DNA from 3 places in the Janthinobacterium kumbetense genome. Region 2 is predicted to be linked to each of the others. Evidence: predicted binding sites of a transcription regulator. Region 2 holds the regulator's gene; each other region holds the start of a gene.
What was found. The regulator NrdR, encoded in region 2, represses ribonucleotide reductase genes. The targets are predictions, from matches to a motif close to CACNANATNTNGTG.
Positions count from the first base shown of each region.

Region 1: the regulator NrdR is predicted to act here: its motif matches at 2,771-2,784, upstream of NCG91_RS27215 (ribonucleoside triphosphate reductase).
Region 3: the regulator NrdR is predicted to act here: its motif matches at 1,796-1,809, upstream of NCG91_RS15155 (ribonucleoside-diphosphate reductase subunit alpha).

Region 1 is NZ_JAMQGR010000020.1:4,409-9,580, forward strand. Features, by position in the region: gene ubiT (ubiquinone anaerobic biosynthesis accessory factor UbiT) at 1-170, opposite strand, end outside; gene ubiV (ubiquinone anaerobic biosynthesis protein UbiV) at 191-1,087, opposite strand; gene ubiU (ubiquinone anaerobic biosynthesis protein UbiU) at 1,097-2,134, opposite strand; gene NCG91_RS27210 (hypothetical protein) at 2,297-2,707, shown strand; gene NCG91_RS27215 (ribonucleoside triphosphate reductase) at 2,831-4,579, shown strand; gene nrdD (anaerobic ribonucleoside-triphosphate reductase) at 4,576-4,776, shown strand; gene NCG91_RS27225 (anaerobic ribonucleoside-triphosphate reductase activating protein) at 4,766-5,172, shown strand, end outside.
Region 2 is NZ_JAMQGR010000007.1:199,346-204,517, reverse strand. Features, by position in the region: ZMP/ZTP riboswitch at 119-243, shown strand; gene glyA (serine hydroxymethyltransferase) at 355-1,602, shown strand; gene nrdR (transcriptional regulator NrdR) at 1,747-2,208, shown strand; gene pilV (type IV pilus modification protein PilV) at 2,430-3,020, shown strand; gene NCG91_RS19740 (PilW family protein) at 3,017-3,976, shown strand; gene NCG91_RS19735 (pilus assembly PilX family protein) at 4,016-4,645, shown strand; gene NCG91_RS19730 (PilC/PilY family type IV pilus protein) at 4,738-5,172, shown strand, end outside.
Region 3 is NZ_JAMQGR010000004.1:337,294-342,465, forward strand. Features, by position in the region: gene NCG91_RS15145 (sigma 54-interacting transcriptional regulator) at 14-1,093, shown strand; gene ampD (1,6-anhydro-N-acetylmuramyl-L-alanine amidase AmpD) at 1,071-1,682, shown strand; gene NCG91_RS15155 (ribonucleoside-diphosphate reductase subunit alpha) at 2,074-5,031, shown strand; gene NCG91_RS15160 (ribonucleotide-diphosphate reductase subunit beta) at 5,150-5,172, shown strand, end outside.

The sequences.
Region 1 (5,172 bases), on a different contig from region 2:
AGCAGGCGGTTCAAGCCCTGCACGAACAGCCAGGAGGCGGGATAGGGGGGCAGCTTGGACAGCAATTCGGCCAGCGCTTCGGGCAGCCGGTACGACACGACGGGCTTGCTCATGCCCGGCCTGGCGGGGCTTGGGGCCGGGACGGGCAATCTTTCCAGTTGATCTTGCATGGTGCTTCCTTTCGAGGCGTTCAATGGGCGGCGTGCTGTTCCATGCCGGGCTGGCCGTGCCAGTAGCCGTCGCAGGCGCCGGCAGGCTGGCAGGCCGCCAGTTGGGCCTGGGCGCCGATGCCGCTGACCTGGCCGCGGCGGGCGCGGTCGAAGATGGCGATGACCTGTTCCGTATGCATGGCCTGCGGGCTGATGCGCGCCACCGCCACGCCCATGTCGCGCATGGCATCGAGTTCGCGCACCAGGTTGTAGACGAGCGCCGACTGCGTCTGCGTGCCATTCAGTACGAGGAAGGGCACTTCGTCGCGCGTGCGCAGCAACAGGCCGTCCGGCTCTTCCAGGCAGCTGTAGCCGCAATCGTCCTTCGGCAGGTTGCGGTTGCGCGCCGTGAAGCAGCGCGCGGAAAACGCCAGCGGCATGCGGCCGTAGGCGAAGACTTCCGTCTCCAGCCCTTCCGGCTTCTGGCGCTGCATCTCCGCCAGCGCCGTCTGCCCCATTTCCAGCGGCATCACCCAGCGCCGCGCGCCCAGGCGCGCCAGCAATTGCAGGCTGGGGCCATTGAACAGGTTCAGATGGGGACCGGCGACGAAGGACGCGCCCTTTTCCATACAGTGCACGGCGCCCATGTCGTTGGCCTCGACGCCGTAGCGGCCATTGCCCGTGATGCGGCGCAGGGTCGCCAGTTCCGCGCCCGCCTCGATCAGCGCCTGCGTCGACAGCACCACTTCCTTGCCGGCGGCGGCCAGCATGTCGGCGATATCGAGCCAGTCGGCCAGACGCACCTCATGCCGGCGCGAGCAGACGGTCTCGCCCAGGTAGACGATATTGACGGCGGTGCCGGCGATCTGCTGGTAAAACTCGAAAACCGTGGCGCGCGGCCAGTAGTACAGCAAAGGGCCCAGTGAAAGCTTCAGCATGTTCATCCTCTATTTCCAAGATCTGTGGTAAGCGCCCAAGGTGTGCTGCTGGCCTTCGGCCAGCTTGTCCATGGCCGCCATCCAGCCCGGCTTGACGGCGTAGCGCGCATTGCCTTCGCGGCAGGCATCGATCGCTTCGCGCCACACGCGCGTAACCTGCGCCACGTACGCGGGGCTGCGCTGGCGCCCTTCGATCTTCACGGCGCGCACGCCCATGGCGATCAGTTGCGGCAGCAGCGCCAGGGTGTTCAGGCTGGCCGGCTCCTCGATGGCGTAATACTCTTCGTCATTGACTTCGAAACGCCCCTTGCACAGGGTGGGATAGCTGGCGTTCTCGCCGGGCGCATAGCGGTCGATCAGCACGCCGTTCAGGCGCGACTCGAGGCCGTTTGGCGTTTCCAGCCAGCGCACGGATTTCGCCGGCGAGCACACGCCATGGGTATTCGGCGCCTCGCCCGTCGCATACGACGACAGCGCGCAGCGTCCCTCGACCATCACGCACAGGCTGCCGAAGCCGAACACCTCGATCTCGACTTCCGTCTTGGCGATCAGTTGCTCCACCTGCGCCATCGACAGCACGCGCGGCAGCACGGCGCGGGCGATGCCGAAGTGTTCATGGTAAAAATTGATGGCTTCGTAGTTGGTGGCCGAGCCCTGGACGGACAGGTGCAGGCGCAGCTGCGGGTGGTGCTGGGCCGCATACGCCATCAAGCCCGGATCGGCCACGATCATGGCGTCGATGCCGGCATCGGCGGCGCGGTCGATGGCGCTGCGCCACACGGCCCAGTTGTGCGGCTGCGGATAGGTGTTCAGCGCCAGCAGCACCTTGCGCCCATATTGATGGGCGTAGCGCACGCCCTCGGCGATGGCCTTCTCGTCGAAATTGAGGCCGGCGAAATTGCGCGCATTGGTGGCGTCGCGAAAGCCCAGGTACACGGTGTCGGCGCCATTGTCGACGGCCGCTTTCAAGGCTGGCAGGCTGCCGGCGGGACAGACCAGTTCCAGCGGTCCGGCCACGCGGGTGGCGGTGGTTGATTCAAGCATCATGGTGTTCACAGTCCTGTATCGGCTCAGGGTGCAGACTATAGCCCCGCCCAGGCTGCCCAGTCCTTGACGCAGGTGAAGGAATGCATGCATGGCTGGTGCGCGTTCAACTTGCTTGACCTGGCTGTAAAATGCCCTCCTTTTCTCCCTCTTCGATTGCCCGCCATGCCCCGCAAACCGCTGCTGATCTTCCTGCTCACCCTGTTCCTCACCGTGCTGCAGGTGCAGTGGGCCTCCCCCACGGAAGGCTACGACGCCGAGGCGCTCTCCGTGCTGTCGCCCGAAGTACTGGGCGCGTATCCGGGCGTGCTGCTGCTGTTCCTGCAAGCCGTCTTCGCGCGCCGCGCCATGCCCGTGACGCGCCAGGCCGCCATCTGCACGGGACTGCTGGCCGTCTACTGGCTGCTGGCCAATTACGTCACGTTCGACGCGCGCGTGGCCAGCTGGAGCACCTTCTCGACGCGGGAAATCTGGGCGCACGTGCTGCCCGCCTCCATCCTCAGCATCGCCGTCTGCGGCGCCGCCTACTTCGCCGCGAGCGCCTTCATCCTGCGCCAGGGCCGCCTGAAAAAGTAAACGAGGGCGCTTTTTTCACCTGCATCAAGGATTCGTCACGCCACTGCACGCACCCTTTGACGCCACTATATTTAGTGATTAATCTCCATAAAAACACCGCATGTTGTGTTTATTGGAGGTTTCATGACGACGAATGCAGTTTCCCCCACACGCGGCCAGGTCGATGTCGCCGCGTCCATCAATGAATACCTGGACCGGCGCGACTGGCGTGTCAACGCCAACGCCAACCAGGGTTACTCGCTGGGCGGCCTGATACTCAATGTGTCGGGCAAGGTCATCGCCAACTACTGGCTGGACCAGGTCTATCCGCCGGAAGTGGGCGCGGCGCACCGCGAAGCGGCGCTGCACATCCACGACCTCGACATGCTGGCCGGCTATTGCGCCGGCTGGTCGCTGCGCACCCTGCTGCACGAAGGCTTGAATGGCGTGCCGGGCAAGATCGAGTCCGGTCCGCCGAAACACATGTCGAGCGCCATCGGCCAGATCGTCAATTTTCTCGGCACGCTGCAAAACGAGTGGGCCGGCGCGCAGGCGTTCAGCTCCTTCGACACCTATATGGCGCCCTACATCCGCAAGGACAGCCTGCGCTACGAAGACGTGCGCCAGTACATGCAGGAACTGATCTTCAACCTCAACGTGCCATCGCGCTGGGGTACGCAGACGCCGTTCACCAACCTCACCTTCGACTGGGTTTGCCCGGACGACCTGCGCGAGCAGATTCCCGTCATCGCCGGCCAGGAGATGGACTTCAGCTATGGCGAGCTGCAGGCGGAAATGGACATGATCAACCGCGCCTACATCGAGATCATGATGGCGGGCGACGCCAAGGGCCGCGTCTTCACCTTCCCCATCCCCACCTATAACATCACCGAGGATTTCGACTGGCATAGCGAGAATGCCGAATGCCTGTTCGAAATGACGGCCCGCTACGGCCTGCCCTACTTCCAGAATTTCATCAATTCGGAACTCAAGCCGAACATGATCCGCTCCATGTGCTGCCGATTGCAGCTGGACTTGCGCGAATTGCTGAAACGGGGCAATGGCCTGTTCGGCTCCGCCGAGCAGACGGGCTCCCTGGGCGTGGTGACGATCAATTGCGCGCGCCTGGGCCACCTGTGGCGCGGCGACGAACCAGCCTTGATGGCAGACCTGGACCGCCTGCTGGAACTGGGCAAGACCAGCCTGGAAATCAAGCGCCGCACCATCGAGGAATTGATGCAGCAAGGCCTGTTCCCGTACACGAAACGCTATCTGGGCACCCTGCGCAACCACTTTTCCACCTTGGGCGTGAACGGCATCAACGAGATGATCCGCAATTTCAGCGGCGACGCCTGGGACATCACGACGCCAGAAGGCCACGCGCTGGCCGTGCGCCTGCTCGACCACGTGCGCGCCCGCATGGTGGCCTTCCAGGAAGAGACGGGCCATATGTACAACCTGGAAGCGACGCCGGCCGAAGGCACGACCTACCGCTTCGCCCGCGAAGACCGCAAGCGCTTTCCCGCCATCCTGCAGGCAGGCACCGCCGACAACCCGTATTACACGAATTCGTCGCAACTGCCCGTCGGCCACACGGACGACCCGTTCGAGGCGCTGGAATTACAGGATGTGCTGCAGCGCAAATACACGGGCGGCACGGTGCTGCACCTGTACATGACGGAAGCGCTGTCCGACGCCAACGCCTGCCGCGAGCTGGTAAAACGCGCGCTGAGCCGCTTTTCGCTGCCCTACATCACCGTCACGCCCACATTTTCCATCTGCCCGCGCCACGGCTACCTGGCCGGCAAGCATGAATTCTGTCCCACCTGCGATGCGGAGCTCATTGCCCGCAAGCAAGCCCAACCTGCTCCATCACTTAAGGAAACGCCATGAATGCACGTCCCGACTTCACTCCCGCCATCACCCTGCTCGATACGGAACGCCAGCGCTGCGAAATCTGGACCCGCGTGATGGGCTACCACCGCCCCGTCGCCTCGTTCAACATCGGCAAGCAGGGCGAATTCCACGAACGCCAGTATTTTACGGAAGCGAGCGCCCGGGTCGGCCAGCCCGCCTGCCATGGCGGCTGAATTGAAGGTGGGCGGCCTGACGCCCTTTTCCGCCACCGACTATCCCGGCAAGCTGGCGGCCGTGGTGTTCGTGCAGGGCTGTCCCTGGCGTTGCGGCTATTGCCACAATCCGCACCTGCAGGCGCGCACGCCGGAAGGCGCCATGCCGTGGCAGGACGTCCTGACCTGGCTGCGCCGCAGAACGGGCCTGGTCGACGCCGTCGTCTTCAGCGGCGGCGAAGCGTGCATGGATCCGGCGCTGGGCCGCGCCATGCAGGACGTCAGGGAACTGGGTTTCGGCATCGGCCTGCACACGGCCTGCATCTATCCGCAGCGCCTGCAGGAAGTGCTGCCCCTGGTCGACTGGGTGGGCTTCGACATCAAGGCGCCGTTTGCCGACTATCGACATGTGACCCG
Region 2 (5,172 bases):
CAGCCATCCCCGGGGCGGCCTGTGGCCGCGCCCGGGCGGCGATGGCGCGCGGCGATTATAGCCGCACGGTTGCATTCCTTGCTCAATTTGGGTACTTAACTTACAATTTGACTTCCATTACGTCTCACGTGACTGGCGAAAAGTCGGGCGATCTCCATGAATGGCGGTCGGCAAACCGGCGAAAGGTGGGCACCCACCGGGAAACGTGAGATTTTTCATCAGCCGTTCGCCTGGGTAGCCACTATGGAAAAGCACGAAGAGGCTGCCTGTCCAATGTTGTTATTCACTTAACGCCGGCTCCCCTCATTCGATCCAACCTGCCAGTACAAGCACCCTCATACTTGGAGTTTTTACATGTTTGCAAAAGATCACAACCTCGCCAACGTCGATCCTGAATTGTTCGCCGTCATTCAAAAAGAGAACACGCGCCAGCACGACCACATCGAACTGATCGCGTCGGAAAACTACACGTCGCCAGCCGTAATGGAAGCGCAAGGCTCGCAGCTGACGAACAAGTACGCCGAAGGCTACCCGGGCAAGCGTTACTACGGCGGCTGCGAATACGTCGACGTGGCCGAGCAACTGGCCATCGACCGCGTGAAACAGCTGTTTGGCGCCGAATGCGCGAACGTGCAGCCGAACTCCGGCTCGCAGGCGAACCAGGGCGTGTTCTTCGCCATGTTGAAACCAGGCGACCTGATCATGGGTATGTCGCTGGCCGAAGGCGGTCACCTGACCCACGGCATGCCGCTGAACATGTCCGGCAAATGGTTTGACGTCGTTTCCTACGGCTTGACGGCGGAAGAAGACATCGACTACGAGGCAATGGAGCGCCTGGCCCGCGAACGCAAGCCCAAGCTGATCATCGCCGGCGCGTCGGCATTCTCGAAAAAGATCGACTTCGAACGCTTCAGCAAGATCGCCAAGGAAGTGGGCGCCTACTTCATGGTCGACATGGCCCACTACGCCGGCCTGATCGCCGCCGGCCTGTACCCGAATCCGGTGCCGTTCGCCGACTTCGTCACCTCGACCACGCACAAATCGTTGCGCGGCCCGCGCGGCGGCATCATCCTGATGAAGGCCGAACACGAAAAAGCCATCAACTCGGCCATCTTCCCAGGTATCCAGGGCGGCCCGCTGATGCACGTCATCGCCGGCAAGGCCGTCGCCTTCAAGGAAGCGCTGAGCCCTGAATTCGTCGAATACCAGAAGCAAGTGATCAAGAACGCCGACGTGCTGGCGAAAACCCTGATCAAGCGCGGCTTGCGCATCGTTTCCGGCGGCACCGAATCGCACGTCATGCTGGTCGACCTGCGCGCCAAGAACCTGACGGGCAAGGAAGCCGAAGCCATCCTCGGTTCCGCGCACATCACCTGCAACAAGAACGGCATCCCGAACGACCCGCAAAAACCGTTCGTCACCTCGGGCATCCGCCTGGGCAGCCCGGCGATGACGACGCGCGGTTTCAAGGAAGCGCAAGCGGAAGAAGTGGGCAACCTGATCGCCGACGTGCTGGACAATCCGCATGACGCCGCCACCATCGAGCGCGTGAAAGCGGCCGTGAAAGTACTGGCCGACGCGCACCCAGTGTACGCAGCATAATTATTTGTCCAGAATGTGTCATACGGAGTAAGATTCTGTATGACACATTCCAGTCGTGCCCAAGGGCGCCCGGAGTGATTCGGGCGCCCTTTGTACAAGGGCGGCGATTTCCCGTAATTATTACTATAAAGTTGTAGCCAGCCCATGAAATGTCCATTTTGCCAGCACGGCGACACCCAGGTTCTCGATACGCGCGTATCGGAGGAAGGGGATGCCATTCGGCGCCGCCGCCGCTGCGGCAAATGCGACAAGCGTTTTACCACGTACGAACGCATTGAACTTATCATGCCGGCCGTCGTCAAAAAGAATGGCAGCCGGACGGAGTTCGCTGCGGATAAGTTGCGCGGCAGTTTGATGCTGGCCTTGCGTAAGCGTCCCGTCGCGGCCGCCTCTGTGGATACGGCCATCGCGTCCATCCAGGAAAAGCTGCTCACCAGCGGCTTGCGCGAAGTCGAATCCGGCTATATCGGCGAACTCGTCATGCAGGAACTCAAGCGCCTGGACAAGATCGCCTACATCCGCTTTGCCTCCGTCTACAAGAATTTCGAAGACCTGGCCGAGTTCCAGGACGCGATCGCCGAAGTGGGCCAGGCGCGCAAGCCCTGACGCTCACCCGGACATTCACTTTGCCGGCAACGGGGCCGCTCGTGCGCCCCGTGTTCACCATGCCAGCGCTTGCCTGGCAAGCGGTCTGATCAATCCCAACGCCGTTCTTCTCGACTTATCATCGTCCTGTTTGCGCTAGCGCAGACGCGGGTTTTTGCGCGCGCCTATCTTGTAGCTGGGCCGCCTGTTCCTGCGGCTCTTTCTGCGGAAGGGAGTAGCGCATGCGCAAGGGCGGTCGCACTATGTTTCCTGCGGATGGCAGCAGCCTCGTCGAAGTGCTGGTGTCGCTGCTGCTGTTGGCGCTGGGCCTGCTGGGCGCCAGCGTCCTGCAATTGAACGCCCTGCGCGCGCGCCACGAGTCGGCGCTGCTGTCGGCAGGCGTGCAACTGGCCGCCGGCATGGCCGAGCGCATGCGCGCGAATAACGTGCTCATGAATGGCCCCGATGCGGGCAATCCCTACCTGAACGTGGCATATGCGGCGGCGGACAGCGCCGAAGCTGGCGGTGGCGCGCCGGACTGTCTTGGCGCTGCCGCCTGCAGCGCGGCCGAACTGGCGCAATTCGACATCGCCGAATGGAAGCAAGGGCTGCATGCGGCCTTGCCCGGCGCGCGCCTGCGCATCTGCCGCGATCTTGCCGCGTGGGACGCCGCCGCCCAGGGCTTGCAGTGGGCGTGCAGCGGCGGCAAGGGCGCACCCATCGTCATCAAGCTGGGCTGGCGCGGCCGCCTGCCCGTTGGCTCGCCCGCCGTGAATGCGGCAGGCGAGTCGCTGCCCAGGCTGGCATTCCAGCTGGGCGGGGGCGGCGCATGAACGGCGGGCATCGTGGCATGAGCCTGATCGAATTGCTGGTGGCCCTGTCGCTCGGTGCACTGTTGATGCTGGCTGCCAGTAGCGTACTGCTGGCGGCCAGCGGCAGCTATGGCGACCAGTCCGCCAGCGCTCGCCTGGATGACAACGCCCGCTATGCGCTCGACACCATCGCCCGCGCCGTGCGCCAGACGGCGTATGTGAATTGGGACAGCAGCGCCGCGCCCGTCGCCCATGCCGTTTACGACAGCGCGAATGTCGCCGGGCTCGACGCGCGCAGCCTGGGCAAGAACAGCGACGGCATCAGCGGCGCGCTGCCTGGCGCCTTGCATGGCAGCGACGTGCTGGCCCTGCGCTATTACGGCGCCGGCAAGGAAGAGGGCGGCGACGGTTCCGTCCTCAATTGCGCCGGCTTCGGCGTGGGCGCCGCGCAAACGGAGGCGCAGCGGGGCTGGAGCATTTTCTACGTGGCGCAGGGCGCCGATGGCGAAGGCGAGCTGCGCTGCAAGTACCGGGGCGCGAACGGCTGGGGCGCGGACGCCGTCATCCGTGGCGTCGATGCTTTCCAGGTGCTGTATGGCCTCGACACGGATACGCCGCCTGACGGCGTGGCGAACCGCTATGTCAACGCCAGCGCGCTCGACGCCTACGATGCGGCGCTGCTGCTGGAAGGGGCGGACGCGGCCGCGCGTCAGCGCGATTTTCACCGGCGCACGCACTGGAAACGCGTGGCCAGCGTGCGCGTGGCACTGTTGCTGCACGGCGAGGCGGGACCGGCCGACAAGATGGCGGAACTGGGGCCGGCGCAGTTCGACCTGTTCGGCAAGGCGTATGCCGAGGCGCATGGCGCCGGCGACACGGGCGTGCGCATCGCGCGCGCATCGTTGCCTGCCGCGACGCGTTCGCGGCTGCGGCAACTGGTGCAGACGAGCATCATGCTGCGCAACGGGCCGGCCTAGGCGGGCGGCGCGATGGCTGGCGCGGGCGTCCGCTGTTGCGTGCCTTGGCGCCCACCTCGTGCGCGATGCGGCGGCGCCACCCTCGTGTATGTGCTGTGCCTGCTGGTGATCATCTTGTTGCTGGGCATATCGGCGGCGCAGATGGCCTTGCAGGGAGAAAAGGCGGCGCGCGGCGAGCGCGACCGGCAGATCGCGTTTCAGGCGGCGGAGGAGGCACTGGTGGATGCGCAAAACGATATCGAAGGCTTGCCCGGCGCGCCGGGACGCAGCAGCCTCTTCGCGCCAGGCAGTGCGGCCGGGTTCGCGGAGGGTTGTGGTGAGGGCGGCGCGCTGGGCCTGTGCCTGCCCGCAGCCCCGGAGGCGCCGGCCCTCTGGCTGAGTACGGACCTCGATGGCGCCGAAGCCAGCAGCCGCACCGTGCCATACGGCCAGTTTACGGGCGCCGTCATGCAGACGGGGCAGGGATTCCTGCCGTCGCGCCGACCCCGCTACCTGATCGAATTGCTGCCGTTTCACCCGCCCGGCGCGCAGGCCACGACAGTGGCCGGCGGTCTGGCCACGGAAAGCTATGTGTACCGCATCACGGCCATCGGTTTTGGCGCGCAGGAAAGCACGCAAGTCGTGCTGCAAAGCTATTACCGCAAGCAGGCGGCGGGAGCGGGGCCATGAGGGCGTCGTGGTTCATCTTGCCGCCCACTTTGCCGTCCACTTTGTGGCATGCTTTGCGGTCTGCCCGGCGGCATGCCGGCTGCGTCTGGCTGATGCTGTTGGCCTGTCTGGCCAGCCTCTGTTGCGGCGGCGCCCTTGCCGCCGCCGTCCCGCCGGTGACGCTGGCACGGGTCGACGCGGGCTTGCACGGCGCCAGGGTGCCGCCGAATCTGTTGCTCAACCTGTCCTTCACGCATGCGGCAGCCGCTGCCGCGCATGGCGGCGAGTATGCGCAGCAGCGCGAGTACGCAGGGTATTTTCATGCGCGCATGTGCTACAGCTATCCGTATCGCAACAAGGATGGCGTCATGCTGCCGGACTTGCGCGTAGCGACCGCTTACTTCTCCGTGCTGAAACCGGCCGATGCGCTGCACGGTTGCGGCGGCGATAGTTTCAGCGGCAACTTTCTCAACTGGGCCAGCACCAGCATGCTCGACCTCGTCCGCTATGCGCTGACGGGCGGCGACCGCGTCATCGACGAAGTGCGC
Region 3 (5,172 bases), on a different contig from region 2:
AGGCGCGCTCACCATGTCCCGTCCCAGCCCCCGCTCCATCCCGCCGACCGCCGACGGCATGCCGCCGGCGCCGCAACTGAGCGGCAACTCGCTGCCCATGCAAGCGCTGCGCGCGCAGATCGGCCGCATCGCCTGCTGTGGCGCGCCGGTGGCCATCCGGGGCGAATCGGGCACGGGCAAGGAACTGGCGGCGCGCGCCATCCATGCGCAGGGCGCGCGCGCCAGCTTTCCGTTTATCGCCGTCAACTGCGGCGCCATTCCCGAAGCGCTGATGGAAGCGGAATTCTTCGGCTGCCGCCCGGGCGCCTATACGGGCGCGCTGCACGAGCGCCAGGGCCTGTTCCAGGCGGCCCACGGCGGCAGCCTGCTGCTCGACGAAGTCGACGATCTGCCGCTGGCCATGCAGGTGAAACTGTTGCGCGTGCTGCAAGAGCACCGCGTGCGCAAGCTGGGCGGCAGTACTGACGAAGCCGTCGACGTGCGCATCCTGTGCGCCAGCCAGCACGGCCTGACGCGCGGCGTGGCCGCCGGGACGTTTCGCCAGGACCTGTTTTACCGCCTGAATGTGATCGAGCTGGCGCTGCCGCCGCTGCGCGAACGGCGTGGCGATCTGCAGGTATTATGTGAGGTGATCCTCGCGCGCCTGTCGCCGCGCCGGGTCGTGAGCCTGGCGCCGCCGGTGCTGGCGGCCCTGGCCGCATATGCGTTTCCCGGCAATGTGCGCGAACTGGAAAACGTGCTGGAACGGGCGCTGGCCTTTGCCGATGGCGGCGTGATCGCGCTCGATGGGCTGGCCTTGCCCTCCGCGGCGGGCAACGTGCCCTTGCGGGCGGCGCCGGCCATGCCGGCTGTGTCGGAGCGGCAACAGTGTCTGCCCGGCATGGCGGCGTATGGCGTGGCCAAGGTCTTGCCGCTGGACGTGTATTTGCGCCAGGCCGAGCGCGACATGATCATGCTGGCGCTGGTGCAGGCGCGCTACCACCGCGCACGGGCGGCGCGCCAACTGGGCCTGAGCGTGCGCCAGTTGCGTTACCGTATGCAGAAATTGACGATACAGGAAGCCCTATTTGATGAGCGTATGGACGATAGATGAAGACGGCTGGTGCGACGGCGCGCTGCGCTATGACTCGCCGTACTGCGATGCGCGCCCGGACGGTGCGCAAGTCGACTTGCTGGTGATCCATAACATCAGCTTGCCGGGTGGCCGCTTTGGCGGGCCGCATGTGTCGGACTTGTTTACGGGCCGGGTAGATTATAATGCCGATCCTTCTTTCGCCGACCTGCGTGGCTTGCAGGTGTCGGCGCACTTTTTTGTGCGGCGCGATGGTGCGCTGTTGCAATATGTTTCTGCTGATCAACGTGCCTGGCATGCGGGCGCGTCCGCCTTCGAAGGACGCCCGCAGTGCAATGGCTATTCCATCGGTATCGAAATGGAAGGTGCGGACGATGTGCCGTTCCAGCGGCGGCAATATCATGTGCTGGCGGCGCTGACGGCGGCGCTGGTGGCGCGCTACGGGCTGTCCCAGGTGCGCGGCCACGAGCATATCGCGCCGGGCAGGAAGACGGATCCGGGGCCGTTTTTTGACTGGCATTTTTATCAAGAATGCTGGCTGGAAACCCTGAGCGGACAAGCTGCGTTAGCGCTTACTTCGCGTGGATTGGGCTTCCCATCCATGCCCTGAAAAGTCAACCGAAATCGTATATGAAAATACAAAAAATTACGCCGACGGATGCCGGAAAACTATTGCATCGCCCTTCGATGGGCACTACAATTAGTGCAGAAGTTGGATGTAAAGACTATATGTAGTGCCATCACAGACGTTTTCAGAATTATTGTCAAAGCTACCCGGATTGCTGATAAAGCACTGGAACTGGCGGTTTATCACCCTTGATCGTGTTTTGCGCCAGCCGGGCAGTGCGGTGTGGCGAGATGGATACTGAGCTGTTTTATGTACTATGAATTTACTATTTAGCAACAAATACCTGAAGAAACCCTGACCATCGGGCGTTCTATTCAACAACACACGCGGCAGCAAAACTGCAGGCTGACTTTAGCTGACAACGGGAGCTTCAATGCAATCACCACAAGATATTTCCATCCATCCAACGCCAGTATCGCCAGCGCCAGGCGCGGCCAACAGCGTAGCGAGCACGGGCGCGGCATTGGGCGACTATCGCATCATCCGCCGCAACGGCGCGGTGGTGGCATTTGAGCCTTCGAAGATCGCCATCGCCATGACCAAGGCGTTTTTGGCCGTTAACGGCGGCCAGGGCGCAGCCTCGGCCCGCATCCGCGAACTGGTGGAACAATTGACCGACGGCGTGGTCGCTGCGCTGGTGCGCCGCCACCCGGGCGGCGGCACCTTCCATATCGAAGACGTGCAAGACCAGGTGGAACTGTCGCTGATGCGTTCGGGCGAGCACGACGTGGCGCGTGCCTACGTGCTGTACCGCGCCAAGCACATGGAAGAGCGCCGTCTGCAGAAGGAAGCGCAAGGCGCCTCGGCGCAAGTTTCCGCACCACAACTGAACGTGACCGACAACGGCGTGCGCCGCCTGCTGGACATGCAGGAAGTACGCGACCTGATCAACGCCGCCTGCGCCGGCCTGGAAAAGCACGTCGATGCCGACGCCATCCTGGCTGAAACCGTGAAAAACCTGTACGACGGCGTGCCGGTGGAAGAACTGCACAAGTCGGCCATCCTGGCAGCGCGCGCGCTGATGGAAAAAGACCCGGCCTACAGCCAGGTCACGGCCCGCATCCTGCTGCACACGGTGCGCAAGGAAGTGTTCGGCAAGGAAGTGCCGCAAGCGGCCGCTGCCGCCGAGTACCTGACGTATTTCCCGCAATATATCGCCAAGGGCATCGCCGCCGAGCTGCTGAACCCGGTACTCGCCAGCTTCGACCTGGAACGCCTGGCCAAAGCCATCGTGGCCGACCGCGACTTGCAATTCGGCTACATCGGCCTGCAAACCCTGTATGACCGCTACTTCCTGCACATCCAGGACGTGCGCATCGAAATGCCGCAGGCGTTCTACATGCGCGTGGCCATGGGCCTGGCGCTGAACGAGGCGGACCGCGAAGCGCGCGCCATCGAGTTCTACAGCCTGCTGTCCTCGTTCGACTTCATGAGCTCGACCCCGACCCTGTTCAACTCGGGCACCCTGCGCTCGCAGCTGTCGTCGTGCTACCTGAGCACCGTCTCGGATGACCTGGAAGGCATCTACGACGCCATCAAGGACAACGCGCTGCTGGCCAAGTTCGCCGGCGGCCTGGGTAACGACTGGACGCCAGTGCGCGCCCTGGGCGCCCACATCAAGGGCACCAACGGCAAGTCGCAAGGCGTCGTGCCGTTCCTGAAAGTGGTCAACGACACTGCCGTGGCAGTCAACCAGGGCGGCAAGCGCAAGGGCGCCGTCTGCGCCTACCTGGAAACCTGGCACATGGACATCGAGGAATTCCTCGACCTGCGCAAGAACACGGGCGACGACCGCCGCCGCACGCACGACATGAACACGGCGAACTGGATTCCCGACATGTTCATGAAGCGCGTCATGGAAAAAGGCGAATGGACCCTGTTCTCGCCGTCGGACACGCCAGACTTGCACGACAAGGTCGGCAAGGCTTTTGAACAGGCTTACGTGGGCTATGAAGCCAAGGCCGCCGCCGGCGAAATCCGCGTCTTCAAGAAGATCGCCGCACTGGACCTGTGGCGCAAGATGCTGTCGATGCTGTTTGAAACGGGCCACCCATGGATCACGTTCAAGGACCCTTGCAACATCCGCAGCCCGCAGTCGCACGTCGGCGTCGTCCACAGCTCGAACCTGTGCACGGAAATCACCCTGAACACCAGCAGCGATGAAATCGCCGTCTGCAACCTCGGTTCCGTGAACATGCCGGCGCACATGAAGGAAGGTAAGCTCGATCACGTCAAGCTGGCCAAGACCGTCCGCACCGCCATGCGCATGCTCGACAACGTCATCGACATCAATTACTACGCCGTCGACAAGGCGCGCAATTCGAACATGCGTCACCGTCCGGTCGGCATGGGCGTGATGGGCTTCCAGGACTGCCTGCACATGATGCGCATTCCGTTCGCCTCGGACGCCGCCGTGTCGTTTGCCGACACCTCGATGGAAGCCGTCTGCTACTACGCCTACCTGGCGTCGACGGAACTGGCCGAAGAGCGCGGCCGCTATGAATCGTATGCCGGTTCGCTGTGGGACCGCGGCATCCTGCCACAGGACTCGGTCAAGCTGCTGGCTGAAGAGCGCGGCGGCTATCTGGAAGTCGATTCCTCGTCGGCCATGGACTGGACACCGGTGCGCGAGCGCATCGCCAAGTTCGGTATGCGCAACTCGAACTGCGTGGCGATCGCCCCGACGGCGACGATTTCGAACATCATCGGCGTCTCGGCCTGTATCGAGCCGACATTCCAGAACCTGTACGTGAAATCGAACCTGTCGGGCGAATTCACCGAGATCAACGGCTACCTGGTGCGCGACCTGAAGGCGCGCGACCTGTGGGATGAAGTCATGATCTCCGACCTGAAGTACTTCGACGGCTCGCTGGTGAAGATCGACCGCATCCCGCAAGACCTGCGCGATATCTACGCCACCGCCTTTGAAGTGTCGCCAAGCTGGCTGGTGGAAGCGGCTTCGCGTCGCCAGAAGTGGATCGACCAGGCCCAGTCGCTGAACATCTATATGGCTGGCGCATCGGGCAAGAAACTGGACGAGACCTACAAGCTGGCATGGCTGCGTGGCCTGAAAACCACCTACTACCTGCGTACCATCGCCGCTACCCACATGGAGAAATCGACCTCCAAGACGGGCGCCCTGAACGCCGTGGCAGTCGATGGCGGCATGTCGGCCAGCGCGCAGAGCGCCCAGGCGGCGGTCGTGGCGGCAGCAGCAGTGGCCGTGGCGCCGGTAGTGGCAGCGGCAGCGGCAGCGGACGACGCCGATGGCGAAGCTTGCTACCTGCGTCCGGGTGACGATGGCTTTGAGGAATGCGAAGCCTGCCAGTAAAATTTTAGTTGTCAGCCCGGCACGGTCGGGCTGATTCAATGTTGTCAATGTCCGCATTGTCCGATACAACGGGCCTGTTGCGGATCGCCGGTTCGCCGGCATGGAAAGGAAGAAGAATATGTCGTTGTCATGGGATGATGA